DNA from 2 places in the Pseudomonas sp. GW823-FHT02C02 genome. Region 2 is predicted to be linked to the other one. Evidence: predicted binding sites of a transcription regulator. Region 2 holds the regulator's gene; the other holds the start of a gene.
What was found. The regulator sigma-54, encoded in region 2, starts transcription at its own class of promoters, with help from an activator protein. The targets are predictions, from matches to a motif close to ANTGGCATNNANNTTGCTNT.
Positions count from the first base shown of each region.

Region 1 (7,184 bases), on a different contig from region 2:
TTCTTGTCGGAGAAACCGTTCAGTGACAGGTTGCGACGCGCCCAGTCCAGGTAGGTTTTCGACAGGTCGACGCTGGTAGTGCTGCGCGCGCCGCCCTTGGCCGCGTGAACGCTGGCGGTCGCGGTGTAGCAATACAGGTTGAGGAAGCGCTTGCCGGCCGCCTCTTTCTGGATGCGCATACGCATTGGGCGGTGGTCGAGGAACAGTCCGGTGTCGAGGTAGTCGGTGAGGTTGACCAGCAGCTTCACGCCGCCTTCGTTAACCTCGACAAACTTGCCCTGGGCCGCTTGGCGTTCGTATTGCTTGGTGCCGCTCTGACGCTCGCGGCGCTTGACCACCACGCGGCTCTTGTCGATGTTCAGGGCCTGCGGAATCGCCGCCAGGGCATCGAACATGCGCGCCGAGGCTTTTTCCGGGTCGATGGACTTCGGCGCAGCGTATTCCTGGACGTGGACCCAATCGTGATACAGGTCGATGGCCATGGAATATTCCGGCATGTCGGCATCGTAGACGCGGTAGCAATCAATGCCCTCGCGCTTGACCCACTTGCCCAACGCCTTGAGGTTCTTTTGCAGGCGGTTGGCGAACATCTGCCCGCCTTCGCTCAAGCGCGGTTGCTCGATCACTACCGGGGCCGGTTTGATCGGGTTGCCGTTCTTGTTGTACTTCTCGTATTTGCCCGGTGCTACGTCGTTGTCGGCGACTTCGACTTCGGCTTGAACTTGTTCGCGCTCGACCTGACGCTGTTCCGGGGTGCGACGCTCGCCGGTGACGAACTGGTCCGGCGTGACTTTGATCAGCAGCAACTTGCACGGCAAGGCGCCGTTCCAGAATGAATACTGTTTGTGGCTGCGGATGCCCATGCGCTTGCCCAGGTCCGGCGCGCCGGTGAACACCGCCGCTTCCCAGTTCAGGCAGGCCTGACGCAGACGCTCGCCAAGGTTCTGGTAGAGGTAGAGCAGGCTCGCCTCGTCGCCCAGACGCTCGCCATATGGCGGGTTGCAGATCACCAGACCTTTCTGGTTCTGGTCCGGACGTGGCTCGAACGTGCCGACTTCGCCCTGGTAGATCTTGATCCACTCGCTAAGGCCCGCACGTTCGACGTTGTTGCGGCCCGGTTGAATCAGGCGCGGATCGGCTTCGTAACCGCGAATCCACAGCGGTGGCTTGGCCAGGCCGGCGGCGGCGCGTTCGGTGGCTTCTTCGTGGAGCTTTTTCCACAGCGCCGGCACGTGGCCGAGCCAGGCGGTGAAGCCCCACTGTTCGCGACGCAGGTTCGGCGCCATGTCGGCGGCGATCATCGCCGCTTCGACGAGGAACGTACCGACACCGCACATCGGGTCAGCCAGTGCGCCGCCTTCGGCCGCAATGCGTGGCCAGCCGGAACGGATCAGGATCGCGGCCGCGAGGTTTTCCTTCAGCGGCGCCGCGCCCTGCTGCAAACGATAACCGCGCTGGTGCAGGCTGTGACCGGAGAGGTCGAGGGAGAGAATCGCTTCGCCACGGTCCAGGCGCAGGTGAATGCGCAGGTCCGGGTTGAGCTTGTCGATGGACGGACGATCGCCCTGCGGAGTGCGCAGTTTGTCGACGATGGCGTCTTTGACTTTCAGGGCGCCGAAGTGCGTATTGTCGATGCCCGAGCCGTGGCCGCTGAACTCGACGGCCAGGGTGCCGTCATTGAGCATGTGGTCTTGCCACTCGATGTCGAGTACGCCGTGGTACAGGTCTTCGGCGTCCTTCATCGGGAAACGCTTGAGCACCAGCAGCACCCGGTTCGCCAGACGCGACCACAGGCACAGGCGATAAGCGGTTTCCATGGTGGCCATACCGCGCACGGCAGAGGTGTGCTCACGTGCTTCTTCAAGGCCAAGCCCGACGGCTTCCTCGATCAGCAGGCCTTCAAGGCCTTTGGGACAAGTGAGGAAGATTTCGAATTGATCGGACATTGGAATCTCAGAGCCTTTAGCTAAGTGAACCGGCAACGCATTGCCGGCCCGGTTTTCAATCAGGCGCTTTTCTAAAAGAGCGCCCGCGTGGCACGAAGGTGTGCCGTCCCACCTGTGCTGCTCAGGTTAGAAGAGCTTAGATGCACAGGCAGATAAAAAAGTTGATGCAACAAAATGTCATAAGTCGACCCTTCGTCGAATAATCGTCCTGCTTAACAGGATCCATTCTCACAAAGGATTAACTCCATCATTCTGTGGGGGGCCGATCATACAGGGCTTTGACCAAGAAACACGGGACAAACATCGAGTTACTTATGGCCGTTGCATCTTTATGGTTACGTTCTTATGACAAAACGATCATTCCCTCGATGTGACGCATTGGTTAGAACTCAACACAGGTTGACGCCGCAACGACGTCAACACCTTGGCTCGCGACGCCGGCAGCGAGCCCCAACGGCAGGAGTTTTTTTCTGCCAGACCTCAATTGAGGTCGACGCGATAAATACAGTCAACAAGTGAGGGCAACACCCTATGAGAAGACTTAAGCGTGATCCGTTGGAAAGAGCATTTTTGCGCGGATATCAATATGGCGTTGGTGGCAAATCCCGTGAGCTTTGCCCATTTACTCTACCGTCGGTACGCCAAGCCTGGATTAACGGCTGGCGAGAAGGACGCGGCGACAACTGGGACGGTATGACCGGCACTGCGGGAATCCACAGACTCAACGAACTTCACGCCGTCGGCTAACACAGGGCACAACACTCCGACACGACAATCTGATTACGTAACGACTTACCACGCACGCCCCATCCGGGCGGCGGGCTCCGGCCCAGGGGCTCCTTCGAGGAGCCCTTTTTTATGCCCGCCAATTACCTGGAATCTGAACACTGCTTTTGTGGCGAGGGAGCTTGCTCCCGCTGGGCTGCGAAGCGGCCCCAGAACCAGTCACAACTCGGAGTGTCAGGTAAAACGCGGTTGCGGGGTTTACGACTGCTTCGCAGCCGAGCGGGAGCAAGCTCCCTCGCCACAGAAAACCTCAGCGCCAGGACCTGCTCAGCCCTTCAGCGCAGCGCCGCGATGGCGTCGACGGACTCGCGAATCAGCGCCGGGCCTTTGTAGATGAAGCCGGAATAGAGCTGCACCAGGCTAGCACCCGCAGTGATTTTCTCAGCCGCATGCTTGCCTTCGGTGATGCCGCCCACGGCGATGATTGGCAAGCGACCCGCCAGTTCCGCCGCCAGTACCTTCACGGTGTGGGTGCTCTTGTCGCGAACCGGTGCGCCGGACAGACCGCCCGCCTCATCACCATGCTCCATGCCTTCAACGCCCACACGGCTCAGGGTGGTGTTGGTGGCAATCACTGCGTCCATCCCGGTTTCGATCAGCGCTTGCGCGACCTGAGCGGTTTCTTCATCGGTCATGTCCGGCGCGATCTTGATCGCCAGCGGTACATGTTTGCCGTGGCGCAGGGCCAGTTCCGCGCGACGGGTCGCCAGATCAGCCAGCAATTGCTTGAGCGAATCGCCGAATTGCAGGCTGCGCAGGCCCGGGGTGTTCGGCGAGCTGACGTTGACCGTCACGTAACTGGCGTGGGCGTAGACCTTGTCCAGGCAGATCAGGTAATCGTCGACCGCGCGCTCAACCGGCGTATCGAAGTTCTTGCCGATGTTGATGCCCAGCACGCCCTTGTACTTGGCCGCCGCCACGCGTGCCAGCAGGTGATCGACGCCGAGGTTGTTGAACCCCATGCGGTTGATGATCGCCTCGGCCTCCGGCAGACGGAAAATCCGTGGCTTGGGGTTACCCGGCTGCGGACGCGGGGTGATGGTACCGATTTCGACAAAGCCGAAACCCAGCTGGGCAAACCCGTCGATGGCCGCACCGTTCTTGTCCAGACCGGCCGCCAAACCGACCGGGTTCGGAAACTCCAGGCCCATGACGCTGACCGGCATTTTCGCCGGCGCCTTGCACAGCAGACTGTTGAGGCCCAAACGCCCGCCCGCGCCGATCAGGTCCAGGGACAGATCGTGGGAGGTTTCCGGGGAAAGTTTGAACAACAGCTGACGGGCCAGGGTGTACATGGGCGGTTTTGACTCGAATGGCGGCGAAATGAGGCGGCGATTATAGCCGGGCATCGGTGCCGCAAGCGAGGCGCGCAACAAAATCAGCGGACGATGGCATATGCCTTGCACCCTCACTGACATCAGCACTCATGCCAACGGCGGGATGAGTCGAAAGACAAAGGCGTCGTCACTTGGCCTTGCCCTGGCAAGCAGCCCGGTACGACGCTTTTTTTTGGAAGGTGTTTAACCATGAATGAAACCACAGCGGGCCCACTGGCCTGGGTCAATGGCAGTGATGCCCCGGAAAAGACTGAGATCAACCTCGGCTTCATGGCCCTGAGTGACTGCGCCTCGGTGGTGGTCGCGGCCACGCAGGGTTTCGCGCAGCCTTACGGCCTGACCCTGAACCTCAAGCGCCAGTCGTCCTGGGCCAACCTGCGGGACAAACTGGTCAGCGGCGAACTCGACGCCGCCCACAGCCTGTACGGCCTGATCTACGCCGTGCACCTGGGCATCGGCGGCGTGGCGCCGACCGACATGGCGGTGCTCATGGGCCTGAACCAGAACGGCCAGAGCATCAACCTTTCTCATGGCTTGCAGGCCTTGGGGGTGACCAGTCCTGAAGCACTGGACCGGCACGTGCACCAAAGTCGCCCAAAACTGACCTTCGCCCAGACATTTCCGACAGGCACCCACGCCATGTGGCTGTATTACTGGCTCGCGAGTCAGGGCATTCATCCGTTGCAGGACGTCGACAGCGTGGTGGTGCCACCACCACAGATGGTCGCGCACCTGCAAGCCGGACGCATCGACGGCTTCTGCGTCGGCGAACCGTGGTCCGCCAGCGCGGTGAAGCAGAATCTGGGGTTCACCATGGCAACGACCCAGACCATCTGGCCCGATCACCCGGAAAAAGTCCTCGGCTGCACTCGCGCCTTTGTCGAGCAGTACCCCAACACCGCCCGGGCGTTGGTGATGGCGATCCTCGAAGCCAGCCGCTTCATTGAAGACGGCAGCGAGAACCGCCGCAGCACCGCGAAGCTGTTGAGCGCGCCCGAATACCTTGATGCACCGCTCGATTGCATCGAACCGCGCTTGCTTGGCGACTACGCCGATGGCCTCGGCAATCGCTGGCAGGACCCGCACGCGCTGCGTTTCCATGCGGGCGGTGAGGTCAACGTGCCGTACTTGTCCGATGGTATGTGGTTCATGACCCAGTTCCGCCGCTGGGGCTTGTTGCGCGACGACCCGGATTACCTCGGCGTGGCCCGTGAGGTCCAGCAACTAGACTTGTATCGTGAGGCCGCCAGCGCAGTCGGTGTTGCCGCCGAGGGTGAGGACATGCGCAGCAGCCAATTGATCGACGGCAAAGTCTGGGACGGCTCCGACCCGACCGGCTATGCCCGCAGTTTCAAGCTGCACGCAATGAGCGAAAGCTCGCACCGAATCGCCAGCCGCTGACAGGAGATTGCGAATATGTTGCGTATCCTGCTGATCAACGACACCGCGAAGAAAGTCGGTCGCCTGAAAGCAGCCCTGACCGAAGCCGGGTTCGAGGTGATCGACGAATCCGGCCTGACCATCGACCTGCCCGCGCGCGTCGAAACGGTGCGTCCGGATGTGATTTTGATCGATACCGAGTCACCCAGCCGCGATGTGATGGAGCAAGTGGTGCTCGTGAGCCGCGACCAACCGCGACCGATTGTGATGTTTACCGATGAACATGACCCCGATGTGATGCGCCAGGCAATCAAGTCCGGGGTCAGTGCCTACATCGTCGAAGGCATTCACGCACAACGCTTGCAGCCGATTCTCGACGTGGCCATGGCGCGCTTTGAAAGCGACCAGGCCCTGCGCGCCCAGCTCAACGCCCGCGACCAGCAACTGGCCGAGCGCAAGCGCATCGAGCTGGCCAAGGGGCTGTTGATGAAGATGAAGGACTGCAACGAGGAAGAGGCTTACACCCTCATGCGCCGCCAGGCCATGAGCCGGCAGCAGAAACTGATTCAGGTGGCGGAGCAGATTATTGCCATGAGTGAACTGCTCGGCTGAAGCCTTGCGAAGTCTGTGAAGACGCCTTCGCGGGCAAGCCTCGCTCCTACAGGTGCCCACGACATCTGAACTCACCACAAAACCTGTAGGAGCGAGGCTTGCCCGTGAATGGCCGCAACGCGTCATCAAGGTGTTGGCACAGATCTGGCTAAGTAATCCATACAGGTAACCAACGGCGGTTGCCCCACCTACGACAAAGACGTCGCTCACCTCATTTGCCCACGGCGAATCGGGTGGCGGCGTTTTTTCGTTTTGGCCCCAGAGATCGGGGCCGGTGGTGCGGCCGAGGCGGCGCCCCACCTGCAAGCTTCTGACTCCTTCTCGAGACTCCCTACAGCTGAGGTGCGCGATGAATTCAAGCTTCTGGAAATCTGGCCATACCCCGACATTGTTCGCGGCCTTCCTCTATTTCGACCTGAGTTTCATGGTCTGGTACCTGCTCGGCCCACTGGCGGTGCAGATCGCCACCGACCTGCAACTGACCACCCAGCAACGCGGGCTGGTGGTGGCCACACCGATTCTGGCCGGGGCCATACTGCGCTTTTTGATGGGCTTGCTGGCTGATCGCCTGTCACCCAAGACCGCTGGCCTGATCGGCCAGGTGATTGTCATCTGCGCCCTGTTCGTTGCCTGGAAACACGGCATCCACAGTTACGAACAAGCGCTGCTATTGGGCTTGTTTCTCGGTGTGGCCGGCGCATCCTTCGCCGTCGCCCTGCCGCTGGCCTCGCAATGGTATCCGCCGCAGCATCAGGGCAAGGCCATGGGCATCGCCGGCGCCGGCAACTCGGGCACCGTGCTTGCCGCATTGATCGCCCCGGTGCTGGCGGCCGCCTTCGGCTGGAGCAACGTGTTCGGCTTCGCCCTGATCCCGCTGATCCTGACCATCATCGTGTTCGCCTGGCTGGCCAAAAACGCCCCTGAACGGCCGAAAGCCAAGTCCATGTCCGACTACTTCAAGGCCTTGGGCGACCGCGACAGTTGGTGGTTCATGTTTTTCTACAGCGTGACCTTCGGTGGCTTCATCGGCCTGGCCAGCGCCCTGCCCGGCTATTTCAACGACCAATACGGCCTGAGCCCGGTCACCGCCGGCTACTACACCGCAGCCTGCGTGTTCGGTGGC
Region 1 is NZ_JBXAJV010000009.1:120,699-127,882, forward strand. It holds gene rlmKL (bifunctional 23S rRNA (guanine(2069)-N(7))-methyltransferase RlmK/23S rRNA (guanine(2445)-N(2))-methyltransferase RlmL) at 1-1,946, opposite strand, end outside; gene rmf (ribosome modulation factor) at 2,478-2,693, shown strand; gene AC1ROI_RS17835 (quinone-dependent dihydroorotate dehydrogenase) at 3,008-4,027, opposite strand; gene AC1ROI_RS17840 (CmpA/NrtA family ABC transporter substrate-binding protein) at 4,259-5,470, shown strand; gene AC1ROI_RS17845 (ANTAR domain-containing response regulator) at 5,486-6,061, shown strand; gene AC1ROI_RS17850 (nitrate/nitrite transporter) at 6,411-7,184, shown strand, end outside.
Region 1: the regulator sigma-54 is predicted to act here: its motif matches at 4,120-4,139, upstream of AC1ROI_RS17840 (CmpA/NrtA family ABC transporter substrate-binding protein).

Region 2 (7,184 bases):
CACGCCCATGGCGATAGGGTCCTGGCCGACAAAGGGTTCGTCATACATGAGGATCTGCGGATCGAGGGCAATCGCCCGCGCCAGCGCGACACGGCGCTTCATGCCACCGGACAGTTCGTCGGGCATCAGCTCGATGGCGCCACGCAACCCCACGGCCTGCAATTTGAGCAGGACGATGTCACGGATCATTTCTTCCGGCAGCTCGGTATGAACGCGCAGCGGAAAGGCGACGTTCTCGAACACGTCGAGGTCGGTAAACAGCGCGCCGCTCTGGAACAGCACACCCATATGCTTGCGCGCATCGAACAGATCGCTGCGCGACAGCTTTGGCAGGTTCTGGCCATTGACCCAGACTTCGCCCTTGGTGGGCCGCAACTGCGCGCCCATCAACCGCAACAGCGTGGTCTTGCCACACCCGGAAGGCCCCATGATGCCGGTGACCTTGCCGCGCGGGATACGGATATCGACGTTATTGAAAATGCTGCGCGCACCGCGCTTGAAGGACAGTCCCTTCAGCTCGACCGCGTAGGCGTTATCGGCACTCATCTAAACTCCTTGCGATGCAGCCTCACACTCGGACGCCTGTCTTTCTGACGAAAGCACATACCTCCACGGGCAGGCCGAACTGGCGGCGAACTATATCACTGCAAAGGCCAAGCGCCCAAGGCCCACGCCGGCCCATGTTCAGCAACTTGACAGGCAAAAAGCCTTGTTCAGAAGGGATTCAGTAACAGGGAATGACAAAGCGTGACGAACTTGCGTGAGGGTTTTGATCATTACCGCTATAATCGCCGCCTTTTCATCAGGCTATACGATTTCTGACATGAGCCAATCCAGCGACCTGATTCAATCTGCACAACGCACCATCCGCCTCGAACTGGAAGCCGTACAAGGCTTGCTGCCCCATATCGACGCAGATTTTGTACGCGCTTGCGAGATGATTCTGGACAGCAAAGGCCGCGTGGTCGTGGTCGGCATGGGCAAATCGGGGCACATCGGCAACAAGATCGCCGCCACCCTGGCCAGCACCGGCACCACGGCCTTTTTCGTGCACCCGGCCGAAGCCAGCCACGGCGACATGGGCATGATCACCCGCGACGACATCATCCTCGCGCTGTCGAACTCCGGCTCCACCAATGAAATCGTCACCCTGCTGCCCCTGATCAAGCGTCTGGGCATCAAATTGATCAGCGTGACCGGCAACCCGGACTCGCCGCTGGCCAAGGCCGCCGAGGTCAACCTCAACGTTCACGTAGAGCACGAAGCCTGCCCGCTGAACCTGGCACCGACCTCGTCGACCACCGCCGCGCTGGTCATGGGCGATGCCTTGGCCGTTGCGCTACTGGAGGCCCGGGGCTTTACCGCTGAAGACTTCGCCTTTTCCCATCCAGGCGGCGCGCTGGGTCGACGCCTGCTGCTGAAAGTCGAAAACGTCATGCACGCCGGCCAGGAGCTGCCGCAGGTTCAGCGCGGTACGCTGCTCAAGGATGCGCTGATGGAAATGACCCGCAAGGGCCTGGGCATGACCGTGATCCTGGAAGCCGATGGCAAACTGGCCGGGATCTTCACCGACGGTGACTTGCGCCGCACACTGGACCGCAGCATCGACATCCACAGCGCCACCATCGATCAGGTCATGACCGCGCACGGCAAGACTGCTCGCGCCGAAATGCTCGCCGCCGAAGCCCTGAAAATCATGGAAGACCACAAGATCAACGCACTGGTCGTGGTCGACAGCGAAGACCGCCCGGTCGGCGCCTTGAACATGCACGACTTGCTGCGTGCGGGAGTAATGTAATGAGCACGGACCTGCTGCAACGCGGCAAACAGATCAAACTCGCGGTATTCGACGTCGACGGCGTGCTGACCGACGGGCGCCTGTACTTTCTCGAAGACGGCAGCGAATTCAAGACGTTCAACACCCTAGACGGTCAAGGCATCAAGATGTTGATGGCAGCCGGCGTGCAGACCGCTATCATCAGCGGCCGCAAGACCCCGGTGGTCGAACGGCGGGCGAAGAACCTCGGCATTCCACACCTCTACCAGGGTCGTGAAGACAAACTGGTGGTGCTCGACGAACTTCTTGCCCAACTCAACCTAAGCTATGAACAGGTCGCCTACCTGGGCGACGACTTGCCGGACCTGCCGGTGATTCGCCGCGTGGGTCTGGGCATGGCCGTAGCAAACGCTGCCAGCTTCGTGCGTGAACACGCCCATGGCATCACCCTGGCCCGTGGTGGCGAGGGTGCCGCTCGCGAATTCTGTGAATTGATCCTGCGCGCCCAGGGCCGCCTCGATGCGGCCAACGCCGCGTACCTGTGAGCCCATTATGCTGAGCAAAAAGATTCGTAACATCCTGGTGTTCGGCTGCATCGCGGCGCTGTTCGCCGCGGTCGGCTACTGGAACATCAGCCCGGAACGCTTCCTCGACAAGCCGGTGGTCACGGTCGATGAAAGCGCAATCGACTATTACGCCCTCAACGCCCACAGCGTTCAGTACCTGCCGGACGGCAAACTGCAATACGAAATGACGTCCGACAAGGTCGAACACCTGAAAGCGAGCGAGGTGACGTTGCTGACCAACCCTGACCTGAACATGTTTCGCGGTACGCAGTTTCCGTGGCACGTCCAGAGTGAGCGCGGCGAAGTCAACCCGGACGGCACTCAGGTCGAGCTGATCGACTCGGTGCGCATCACCCGTTTCGACGAGAAAAACCGCCGAACCCTGATTACCACCACCCGAATGACGGTGTTCCCGCAGCAGCAATATGCGCAGACCGATCAACCCGTTAGAATCGACGGCGCTGGCGGTGTATCGACAGGCAACGGAATGAAAGCGTATTTGAAAGAAAGCAGGATACACCTGCTATCGAACGTAAGAGGACAGTATGAGGCTCGTTAAAACTCTCCCTATTTTGCTCAGTCTGGGCGCAGCACTGGGAAGCGTGAGCGCCTGGGCTCTGCCGAACGATCAAGAGCAGCCTATCCGCATTCAGGCCGACGACGCCCAACTGGACGACAAGAATGGCGTTGCCACCTATAAAGGTGACGTGATCATCACTCAGGGCTCGATGAAGGTCACCGGTAATACCGTGACCATCACCCGTACCCCGGCTGGCGACATCGACGTGGTGACCTCGGTGGGCAACCTCGCCTACTTCGAGCAGATGCAGACGGCCGGCGACACCAAGCCTGTTCAGGGCTGGGGCGTGACCATCCAGTACCACGCCTCGCAAAACCGCGTCGTGCTGATCGACAAGGCAAAAGTCGTCGACAAGGACAACAACGTCACCCAGGGCGAGAAAATCGTCTACGACACCCAGAAAAAGCTTGCGAGCGCCGGGCGTGCTACGGGTAGCAAGGTTACCGAGTCGCGTCCGCGCATCGACATGGTGATCCAGCCCAAGCCGAAAAACGACGCGAAAAAGGCTCCTTAATGGCAACTCTGAAAGCTCAGCATCTGGCCAAGAGCTACAAGAGCCGCCAGGTCGTGCGTGACGTCAGCCTGTCCATCGACAGCGGTCAAATCGTCGGCCTGCTAGGCCCTAACGGCGCCGGCAAGACCACCTGTTTCTACATGATCGTCGGCCTGGTGCAGGCCGATCAGGGTCGCGTGCTGATCGACGACCTGGACGTCAGCCACCAGCCAATGCATGGTCGTGCGAAGGCCGGTATCGGCTATCTTCCGCAAGAAGCGTCGATCTTCCGTAAACTCTCGGTCGCCGATAACATCATGGCCATCCTCGAGACCCGCAAGGAACTCGACAAGGCCGAGCGTCGCAAGGAACTGGAAAGCCTGCTGCAGGAATTCCACATCAGCCACATCCGCGACAACCTAGGCATGAGCCTGTCCGGTGGTGAACGTCGTCGGGTGGAAATCGCCCGGGCACTGGCCACCAACCCGAAATTCATCCTCCTCGACGAACCATTCGCCGGTGTGGACCCTATTTCGGTGGGCGACATCAAGCAGATCATCTACCACCTCAAGGCCAAAGGCATTGGCGTGCTGATCACTGACCACAACGTCCGTGAAACCCTGGATATCTGCGAAACCGCCTACATCGTCAACGATGGTCAACTGATCGCCGAAGGTGACTCCGCCACCATCCTGGCCAACGAACTGGTCAAGGAAGTGTATCTGGGCCATGAATTCCGCCTTTAAGCAGTAAGGTGTCTGGCTGATTGTCCGAGCGCTCGTCGCGATAAAAAATCAATACTTTTTTATTGTTACAGCGCTCTAGGCAAACGCTGCAGTTTCGGGCATATAATTTGCTTATGTTTGGCGCTCCGGCGCCCTGTAGTGGATGGCGCATGTGCGCCGGCGAATAAGGTGTTAAGCCCCTGCCATGAAACCATCGCTAGTCTTGAGAATGGGCCAGCAGCTGACGATGACACCGCAGCTGCAACAGGCCATCCGCCTGCTCCAATTGTCGACCCTGGACCTGCAACAGGAAATCCAGGAGGCCCTGGAGTCCAATCCGATGCTCGAACGCCAGGAAGAAGGCGACGACTTCGATAACGCCGACCCCTTGGCCGACAAAGCCGAACAGCTCCCCAACGCCGACATTTCGGAACCCTCCTACCAGGAAACCGCCCCGACGGTGGATAACCTCGAGGAAGGCGACTGGAACGAGCGCATTCCCAACGAGCTGCCCGTTGATACCGCGTGGGAAGACGTCTACCAGACCAGTGCCAGCAGCTTGCCGAGCAACGATGACGACGAGTGGGATTTCACCACCCGCACATCGGCCGGCGAAAGCCTGCAAAGCCATTTGTTGTGGCAACTGAACCTGGCACCGATGTCCGACACCGATCGTCTGATCGCCGTGACCCTGATCGACTGCATCAACAATCAGGGCTACCTGGACGAAACCCTCGAGGAAATTCTCGAGGCCTTCGATCCGGAACTGGACATCGAACTGGACGAAATCGAAGCCGTCCTGCACCGCATCCAGCAATTCGAACCGGCCGGCATTGGCGCCCGCAACCTGGGCGAATGCCTGCTGCTGCAATTGCGCCAACTGCCAGCCAAGACGCCTTGGCTGGCCGAAGCGAAACGCCTGGTCACCGACTACATCGACCTGCTCGGCAGCCGCGATTACAGCCAGCTCATGCGTCGCATGAAGCTCAAGGAAGATGAACTGCGCCAGGTCATCGAGCTGGTGCAGAGCCTCAACCCGCGCCCGGGCTCGCAGATCGAGTCCAGTGAAGCCGAATATGTTGTCCCTGACGTGATCGTGCGCAAGGACAATGAGCGCTGGCTGGTCGAGCTGAACCAGGAATCGGTGCCACGGCTGCGGGTCAACGCCCAATACGCCGGTTTTGTGCGCCGCGCCGACACCAGCGCCGACAACACCTTCATGCGCAATCAGTTGCAAGAGGCCCGCTGGTTCATCAAGAGCCTGCAAAGCCGCAACGAAACCCTGATGAAAGTAGCCACTCAGATCGTCGAGCATCAGCGCGGCTTTCTTGAATACGGCGACGAAGCGATGAAGCCGCTGGTCCTGCATGACATCGCCGAAGCGGTGGGGATGCACGAGTCGACGATTTCACGGGTCACCACGCAAAAATTCATGCATACCCCTCGGGGCATATATGAACTGAAATACTTTTTCTCCAGCCACGTCAGCACCTCCGAAGGCGGTGAATGCTCGTCCACAGCGATCCGCGCGATCATCAAAAAACTGGTTGCCGCGGAAAATCAGAAAAAGCCGTTGAGTGACAGCAAGATCGCTGGTTTACTGGAGGCACAAGGCATTCAGGTGGCTCGCCGCACCGTCGCCAAGTACCGCGAATCCCTCGGGATCGCGCCTTCGAGCGAACGCAAGCGGTTGATGTAGAGCCACGCCACAGCGTTCCAGTGGCAGGCATTTCTGCCTGCCGCTTTATGCACTGGCAACGAAGGAGAAGCTGTATGCAAGTCAACATCAGTGGACACCAACTGGAAGTGACCGAACCTCTTCGCACCTACATCGGCGAAAAACTCGAACGATTAGAGAGGCATTTCGACAAGATCACCAACGTGCAGGTCACGATGACGGTCGAAAAGCTCAAGCAGAAAATCGAAGCCACGCTGCATATTCCCGGCAATGAAGTGGTCGCAAACGCGGAGCATACCGATATGTACGCGGCGATCGACGCACTGACCGACAAGCTGGATAAACAACTCAAAAAGCATAAGGAAAAGACCCAAAGCCTCCTCCAGGGCGCGACCGGTCGTTAACACTCCCAACCCATGATCCGACTTGAAAGCATCCTGACCCCCGGCCGTTCCCTCGTGAACGTGCCGGGCGGCAGTAAAAAGAAAGCCCTCGAGCAAATTGCCAACCTTATCCACAAAGAAGTGCCGGATCTGGAGATGCAAGATGTCTTCGAGGCTCTGATTGCCCGTGAAAAACTCGGCTCAACCGGTTTTGGCAACGGCATCGCCATTCCCCACTGCCGCCTGAAGGGCTGCACCTTGCCCATCAGCGCCCTGATGCACCTTGATGCACCCATTGATTTCGACGCCATCGACGGCGCCCCGGTTGACCTGCTGTTCGTTCTGCTGGTCCCGGAAGCCGCTACCGATGCGCACCTGGAGTTACTGCGCCAGATCGCCAGCATGCTCGACCGCAAGGAAGTGCGCGAAAAACTGCGCAGCGCCCCGAGCAATGAAGCCTTGTATCAGGTTGTCCTGGACGAGCAAAACGGTCATTAACCATGCGCTTGATCATCGTCAGTGGCCGATCCGGCTCAGGTAAAAGTACCGCACTCGATGTTCTCGAGGACAACGGCTACTACTGCATCGACAACCTGCCCGCCGGATTGCTGCCGGAACTGGCCGAGCGCGCGCTGATTCATACCGAGCTGGCACAACCGCTGGTCGCGGTATCCATCGATGCTCGCAACCTGCCGAGTCACCTGTCGCGGTTTCCGGAATTGCTTGAAGAAGTCCGCAGCCGGCATATCAAGTGTGATGTGCTGTACCTGGACGCCGACGAAGAAACGTTGCTCAAACGCTTCTCGGAAACCCGCCGCCGCCACCCGCTGAGCAACGCCAATCGCTCGCTGGCCGAGGCAATTCAGGACGAAAGTGCCCTGCTGGGTCCGATCGCCGATCTGGCGGACCTCAAGGTGAATACCACCAACCTGAACCTGTATCAGCTGCGCGATACCATCAAGCTGCGTCTGCTGAACCAGCC
Region 2 is NZ_JBXAJV010000005.1:64,315-71,498, reverse strand. It holds gene AC1ROI_RS10310 (ATP-binding cassette domain-containing protein) at 1-546, opposite strand, end outside; gene AC1ROI_RS10305 (KpsF/GutQ family sugar-phosphate isomerase) at 824-1,798, shown strand; gene AC1ROI_RS10300 (KdsC family phosphatase) at 1,798-2,322, shown strand; gene lptC (LPS export ABC transporter periplasmic protein LptC) at 2,330-2,902, shown strand; gene lptA (lipopolysaccharide transport periplasmic protein LptA) at 2,889-3,437, shown strand; gene lptB (LPS export ABC transporter ATP-binding protein) at 3,437-4,162, shown strand; gene AC1ROI_RS10280 (RNA polymerase factor sigma-54) at 4,347-5,840, shown strand; gene hpf (ribosome hibernation-promoting factor, HPF/YfiA family) at 5,915-6,223, shown strand; gene ptsN (PTS IIA-like nitrogen regulatory protein PtsN) at 6,236-6,700, shown strand; gene rapZ (RNase adapter RapZ) at 6,703-7,184, shown strand, end outside.